DNA from 2 places in the Hydrogenophaga crocea genome. Region 2 is predicted to be linked to the other one. Evidence: predicted binding sites of a transcription regulator. Region 2 holds the regulator's gene; the other holds the start of a gene.
The links. Region 2 encodes FNR, which switches genes on or off when oxygen is low (the NO sensors DNR and NnrR bind a similar motif). Its sites were predicted from a motif close to TTGATNNNNATCAA; they were not measured.
Positions count from the first base shown of each region.

Region 1 (3,634 bases), 210 kb from region 2:
TCAACACCGACTTCAGCGGCCTCACGCGCACCATGGCGGTGTTCGAGCAGTGCATGCAGCACGAGGCCTTCCAGAAGGCGCAGCCCTCGGCCTGCCCCGACGCCGAGGCCTGATGGCCGAGGGCAGCGCCTTCGCGCCCGACTGGCCCGCGCCCGCGGGCGTGCGTGCGCTGTGCACCACGCGCGCGGGCGGTGCCTCGGTGGCGCCGTTCGACAGCTTCAACCTCGGCGACCACGTGCGCGACGAGCCGGCCGCCGTGGTCGCCAACCGCGCCGCACTGGCCCGGCTCACCGCGCCGGCGCGGCCGGTGTTCCTGCAGCAGGTGCATGGCACCCAGGTGCTGCACCTGGAACCTGAGACCCCCGATGGCGCGGTGGCCGACGCCGCGCTCGTGACCGTGCCCGGTGTGGCCGCCACCATCATGGTGGCCGACTGCCTGCCGGTGCTGTTCGCGCACGGCTCGGGCCGGGCGGTGGCGGCCGCGCACGCGGGCTGGCGCGGCCTGGTGGGCGGGGTGCTCGAAGCCACGGCAGGCGCGCTGCGCGAGGCCGCGGGTCCGGGCGAGGTGCTGGCCTGGCTCGGCCCGGCCATCGGGCCCACGGCCTTCGAGGTCGGTGACGAGGTGCGCGAGGCCTTCGTGGCGGCCGATCCCGCCGCGGCGGGGCATTTCAGGCCGCACGAGACGGCCGGCAAATGGTGGGCGAACCTGCCCGGTCTGGCGCGCCAGCGGCTCGCGGCCGCGGACGTGGTCGCGGTGCATGGCAACGACGGTGGCCCCGGCTGGTGCACCGTGGGCCAGCCCTCACGGTTCTTTTCGCACCGGCGCGACGCCGCCCGCCTCGGCAGCACCGGCCGTTTCGCGGCCTGCGTCTGGCTGGGCTGAGGCCGCCGCGCGGGCCGCGTCCTGCGCGGCCTCCTGCGCCCGGCGCTCGCGCCGCCGCTGGGGCGTGCGCATCACGTAAACGATGATGGCGACGGGCACAAGACCGTAGAGAAAAAAGGTCACAATGGCCCCGAGCACCGAACCGGTCGTGTTCATGGCTTCGGCCACCGACATCATCAACACGACATACATCCAACCAATCACGATCAGGTACACGGCTTGCTTTCTGTGTGATCTGCGTCAAGTCCCTGAAAGGCGGCGCAGGGATACTTCGACCCATCAAGAGACAAAGGCCGAACTGTAGGCCACCGGCAATCGCCGAGGAGACATGCATGGCATCGGGCAAACCAGAACAGACCCCCGACTGGGCGCAGGCCGCGCAGCAGTTCCAGCAGCACCTGGTGCAGCAATGGACACAGCTGGCGCAGGCCTTCCCGGGCGCCGCGGCCATGCCCGCCCAGGGCGCCGACCCGCTGGCCGCCTTCCGGGCATTCATGCCGGCCGGCCAGGCCGCCTCGCCCCTGGGCTTGCCCGCGCTCGGCGAGCTGTTCCAGCAGGCGGGCGGGCAGGGCGTGCGCATCGACCCGGCGCAGCTGCTCGAGATCCAGCAGACCTACCTCAAGGAAGCCGCGGCGCTGTGGAACCAGGGTCTCACGCCCACGCCAGCGGGTGACCGCCGCTTCGCCGGCGAGGCCTGGGCGCAGAACCCGCTGTCCTCGTTCACCGCGGCCGCCTACCTGCTCAATGCGCGCACCCTCATGGCCCTGGCCGATGCGGTGCAGGGCGACGCCAAGACCCGCGCGCGCGTGCGCTTCGGCGTGCAGCAATGGATCGACGCCAGCGCGCCGAGCAACTTCCTGGCCTTCAACGCCGAGGCCCAGAAAAAGGCCATCGAGACCCAGGGCGAGAGCATCGCCAAGGGCGTGGCCAACCTGCTGCACGACATCCGCCAGGGCCATGTGTCCATGACCGATGAGAGCGTGTTCGAGGTGGGCCGCAACGTGGCCACCACCGAAGGCGCCGTGGTGTTCGAGAACGAGCTGTTCCAGCTCATCGAATACAAACCGTTGACGCCCAAGGTGTATGAGCGGCCCTTTCTGCTCGTGCCGCCCTGCATCAACAAGTTCTACATCCTCGACCTGCAGCCCGAGAACTCCTTCATCCGCTACGCGGTGGAGCAGGGCCACCGCACCTTCGTGGTGAGCTGGCGCAACCCCGACGAATCGCTGGGCCACAAGACCTGGGACGACTACATCGAGGACGCGGTCATCAAGGCCATCGACACCGTGCGCGACATCAGCGGCGCGGCCGACATCAACGCGCTGGGCTTTTGCGTGGGCGGCACCATGCTGGGCACGGCGCTCGCCGTGCTCGCGGGCCGCGGCGAGGACAAGGTGCACAGCGCGACCTTCCTCACCACGCTGCTCGACTTCACCGACACCGGCATCCTCGACGTCTTCATCGACGAGAACTTCGTGAAGTACCGAGAGCTGCAGTTCGCCAACGGCGGTCTCATGCCCGGCCGCGATCTCGCCACCACCTTCAGCTTCCTGCGCCCCAACGACCTGGTGTGGAACTACGTGGTGGGCAACTACCTCAAGGGCGAAACGCCGCCGCCCTTCGACCTGCTGTACTGGAACTCCGACAGCACCAACCTGCCCGGGCCGTACTACGCCTGGTACCTGCGCCACATGTACCTGCAGAACGACCTCGTCAAACCCGGCGCGGTCACGGTGTGCGGACAGAAGATCGATTTCCGTCGGGTCAAGCTGCCGGTCTACATCTACGGCTCGCGCGAAGACCACATCGTGCCCATCGGCGGCGCCTACGGTGCCACGCAGATTTTCCCGGGCAAGAAGCGCTTCGTCATGGGCGCCTCGGGCCACATCGCGGGCGTGATCAACCCCGCGAGCAAGGGCAAGCGCAGCCACTGGACCAGCAGCGGCACCCACTTCCCCAAGGACGTGAAAGACTGGATCGCCAACGCCACCGAGCACCCGGGCAGTTGGTGGACCGACTGGTCCGCGTGGCTCAAGCCCCAGGCCGGCAAGCAGATCGCCGCGCCCAGGGCCTATGGCCGCGGCAAGGCCTACTCCGCCATCGAACCCGCCCCGGGCCGCTACGTGAAGGCCCGGGCCTGAGTTTTCTCAACATCGCAGACCAACGGAGAACCCCATGGAAGACATCGTCATCGTCGCCGCCGCCCGCACCGCCGTCGGCAAGTTCGGCGGCACCCTGGCCAAGACCCCGGCCACCGAGCTCGGCGCCACGGTGATCAAGGCGCTGCTTGAGCGCACCGGCCTGCCCAACGACGCCATCGGCGAAGTGATCATGGGCCAGGTGCTCGCGGCCGGCGTGGGCCAGAACCCCGCGCGCCAGGCCATGATGAAAGCCGGCGTGGCCAAGGAAACGCCGGCGCTCACCATCAACGCGGTCTGCGGCTCGGGCCTCAAGGCCGTGATGCTCGCGGCCCAGGCCATCCACGCCGGCGACAGCGAGATCGTGATCGCGGGCGGCCAGGAGAACATGAGCGCCTCGCCCCACGTGCTCAACGGCAGCCGCGACGGCCAGCGCATGGGCGACTGGAAAATGACCGACACCATGATCGTGGACGGCCTGTGGGACGTGTACAACCAGTACCACATGGGCATCACGGCCGAGAACGTCGCCAAGGCCCACGGCATCACGCGCGAGATGCAGGACGCGCTCGCCCTGGGCAGCCAGCAGAAGGCCGCGGCAGCGCAGGAGGCC
Region 1 covers NZ_CP049989.1:1,364,946-1,368,579, forward strand. The annotation lists gene maiA (maleylacetoacetate isomerase) at 1-113, shown strand, start outside; gene pgeF (peptidoglycan editing factor PgeF) at 113-883, shown strand; gene G9Q37_RS06675 (hypothetical protein) at 803-1,099, opposite strand; gene G9Q37_RS06680 (PHA/PHB synthase family protein) at 1,216-3,024, shown strand; gene G9Q37_RS06685 (acetyl-CoA C-acetyltransferase) at 3,059-3,634, shown strand, end outside.
Region 1: a site for FNR is predicted at 1,114-1,127, ahead of G9Q37_RS06680 (PHA/PHB synthase family protein). Genes of this name have one in related genera too.

Region 2 (3,634 bases):
TAGGTCGCGCCCACGCGGCCGATGGCCGACACGCCGAGCGCGATCAGGTCGCAGTCGGGCTGGGTGCTGTAGCCCTGGAAGTTGCGGTGCAGCCGGCCCTGGCGCTTGGCCACGGCCAGCGCGTCGTCGGGCAGCGCGAAGTGGTCCATGCCCACGTAAACGTAGCCCGCCTCGCCGAGTGCGTCGAGCGAGGCCGAGAGCATGGCGAGCTTGTCGGCCGCACCGGGCAGTTCGGCCGACACGATGCGCCGCTGCGGCTTGAAGCGCGCAGGCAGGTGCGCGTAGCCATACAGGGCCACGCGGTCGGGCCGCAGTTCGGCGAGCTGCGCCAGCGTGCGCCTGAACGACTCGGGCGTCTGCAGGGGCAGGCCGTAGATCAGGTCCACGTTCACGGATTCGAAGCCGATGCGGCGCGCCGCGGCCATGAGCTCGAACACCTGCGAGGCGGGCTGGATGCGGTGCACGGCCTTCTGCACCGCGGGGTCGAAGTCCTGCACGCCGAAGCTCAGGCGGTTGAAACCCAGGCGCTGCAGCGTCTGCAGGCGCGTGGCGTTCACGGTGCGCGGATCGACCTCGATCGAGTACTCACCGCCCGGCACCAGCCGGAAGTGGCGCTTGAGCATGGCCATCAGGTCTTCGAGCTCGGCGTCGGACAGAAAGGTGGGTGTGCCGCCGCCCAGGTGCAGCTGGGACACCGACTGCCCCGAGCCCAGGTGCTCGATCTGCAGCTCGAGCTCGCGCGAGAGGTGGCGCAGGTACTCGGCGCCGCGCGAATGGTGTTTGGTGATGACCTTGTTGCAGGCGCAGTAGTAACAAACCGATTCGCAGAAAGGCACGTGCACGTAGACCGACAGCGGCAGCGCGAGCGAGCCCGCGCGGCGCTGCTCCAGGGCCTGGCGGTAGTCCTGCTCGGTGAAGGCTTCGACGAAACGGTCGGCCGTGGGGTACGAGGTGTAGCGAGGCCCCGGCACGTCGTAGCGCTTGAGCAGGTCGTCGGAAATGGCGTGGCTCACGGAAGACTTTGGTGATGTAGACGGGCCCACTGTGCCCCAGGGCCTGTGGGGAAGGTTTGATCCGCGTCAATCGCACGCGCCGAAACGGTGTCTCTAGGGGTATGCTCGGGCTTGTTGAGGGAAATCATCACATGCTTATGGACGTCCATCGCATCAAAGTGGCCTGTTCGGGCTGCAATCTGCGCGAGTTGTGCCTGCCCATGGGTCTCAACCCCGACGAGATGGACAAGCTCGACCACCTCGTCTCCACGCGCAAGCGCATCAAGCGCGGCGATGCGCTGTTCTCCGCGGGCGACAGCTTCACCTCGCTCTATGCCGTGCGCTCGGGCTTCTTCAAGACCCGCGTCACCAGCCCCGACGGCCGCGACCAGGTCACGGGCTTTCAGATGGCGGGCGAGATCATCGGCCTCGACGGCATCGTCAACGACCGCCACTCGTGCGACGCCGTGGCGCTCGAAGACGCCGAGGTCTGTGTGATGCCCTTCGACGAGGTCGAGGCGCTGTCGCGCGAGTTCACCACGCTGCAGCACCACGTGCACCGCATCATGAGCCGCGAGATCGTGCGGGACCACAGCGTGATGCTGCTGCTGGGCAGCATGCGCGCCGAGGAGCGCCTCGCGGCCTTCCTGCTCAACCTGGTGCAGCGCCTGCAGGCGCGCGGTTTTTCGCCGTCCGAGTTCAACCTGCGCATGACGCGCGAGGAGATCGGCAGCTACCTGGGCATGAAGCTCGAAACCGTCAGCCGCACGTTCTCGAAGTTCGTCGACGACGGCGTGATCGAGGTCAAGCAGCGCTACGTGCACATCAAGGACACCGAGGCGCTGCGGCGCATCGTGAACCCTCAGACCTGCGGCTGATCCTCGGCCGGTGCGACCAGCACCGCGGTGAGCGCTCCCGCGACCGCGATGACGGCCCAGAAAACAAAAAAGCTCACCGTGTAGACCGCGGCGCGCGACCACTCCAGCGCCTGGCCGTGCCAGTGCAGCTGGCCCGGGTCGACCAGGGCGAACACCAGCATCTCGAGCACCCCGGCCAGCAGGAAGGCCGGCCAGGCCACCGCCATCGAGCGCCGCACGTTCATGCTCAGGGCTCCCGTGCCACCGGGGAGGCGGCGTGGTTGCGCGCCTGGTGCGCGGGTTGCAGCTTGATGAGCGCTGCTTCGCGCTCGGCGCCCTGCAGCGCACGGGCCTGCTGCAGCGTGGCCTCGTACTCGCCCTTGTCGATCACGGGGTCGGCGCCGTGGACGGCGATGACGGCGGTGGCGATGGCCGCCACCACCACGGCCAGCGGCCCGCCCACGACCAGCCACATGGGGCCCACGCGCCACCAGGGCACGGGGTGGGTGACAGGGTTCGATTCGGCGTTCATGGTTTTCTCCTGGACATTCAGCGGGGCACGAGGAAGGTGGTCTTCTCGCGCACCTGCAGGCCGGCCTCCTGCGGCGCGCTCACGTCGAAGACGATGGGGTGCGAGCCGCTGCCGGCCGCGCCCGGCGGCAACTGCACCCGCGCGGCCACCGAGCGCACCTCGGCCGGGTCGACATGCACCAGCGCGTCGGACGCGAGTTCGATGCCCGGCAGGCCTTCGACCCGGACCCGGTAAGTCTGAGGAACTTCGGTGGCGTTCATGATCTGCAGCCGGTAGACATTCTCGATGCGGCCCTGCCCCACCTCGCGCGCCAGCGCGCCGCGGTCGCGGATCACGTCGACCTTGAGCGGCACACGCAGCGCCAGGCTGCCGAGCACCGCGAGCGTGATCGCGGCCAGGATGCCGCCGTACACCAGCACGCGCGGGCGCAGCGCGCGGCGCAGCATCTGCGCACGGCTCCAGCCCTGGGCGAGTCCGTTCTGGGTGGTGTAACGGATCAGGCCGCGCGGGTAGCCCACCTTGTCCATCACGTCGTCGCACACGTCGATGCACGCGCCGCAGCCGATGCACTCGTACTGCAGGCCCTTGCGGATGTCGATGCCCGTGGGGCAGACCTGCACGCACAGCGTGCAGTCCACGCAGGCGCCCAGGCCCAGGGCCTGGGGATCGGCCTTCTTGCTGCGCGCGCCTCGCGGCTCGCCACGCCGGGCGTCGTAGGTCACGATCATCGTGTCCTTGTCGAACATCGCGCTCTGGAAGCGCGCGTAAGGGCACATGTACTTGCACACCTGCTCGCGCAGGAAGCCGGCATTGCCATAGGTGGCGAAACCGTAGAACAGCACCCAGAAGGTCTGCCAGGGCCCGAGCGCGAACGTGGCAACCAGCCCCGAGAGCTCGCGAATGGGCGTGAAGTAACCGACGAAGGTGAAGCCGGTCCACAGGCCCACCGCGGCCCACAGCCCGTGCTTGAGCGCCTTCTTGCCGACTTTGCCCGCGCTCAGCGGCGCGGCGTCCAGGCGCAGGCGCGCGCTGCGGTCGCCTTCCACGCGGCGCTCGATCCACAGGAACATCTCGGTGTAGACCGTCTGCGGGCAGGCGTAGCCGCACCACAGGCGCCCGGCCACCGCGGTGAACAGGAACAGCGCGAGCGCCGAGATGACCAGCAGCCCCGTGAGGTAGATGAAGTCCTGCGGGTAGAGCACCAGCGGGAAGATGAAGAAGCGCCGCGCTTCGAGGTCGAACAGCACGGCCTG
Region 2 covers NZ_CP049989.1:1,151,320-1,154,953, reverse strand. The annotation lists gene hemN (oxygen-independent coproporphyrinogen III oxidase) at 1-1,013, opposite strand, end outside; gene fnr (fumarate/nitrate reduction transcriptional regulator Fnr) at 1,151-1,870, shown strand; gene G9Q37_RS05640 (hypothetical protein) at 1,855-2,094, opposite strand; gene G9Q37_RS05635 (nitrogen fixation protein FixH) at 2,097-2,381, opposite strand; gene ccoG (cytochrome c oxidase accessory protein CcoG) at 2,399-3,634, opposite strand, start outside.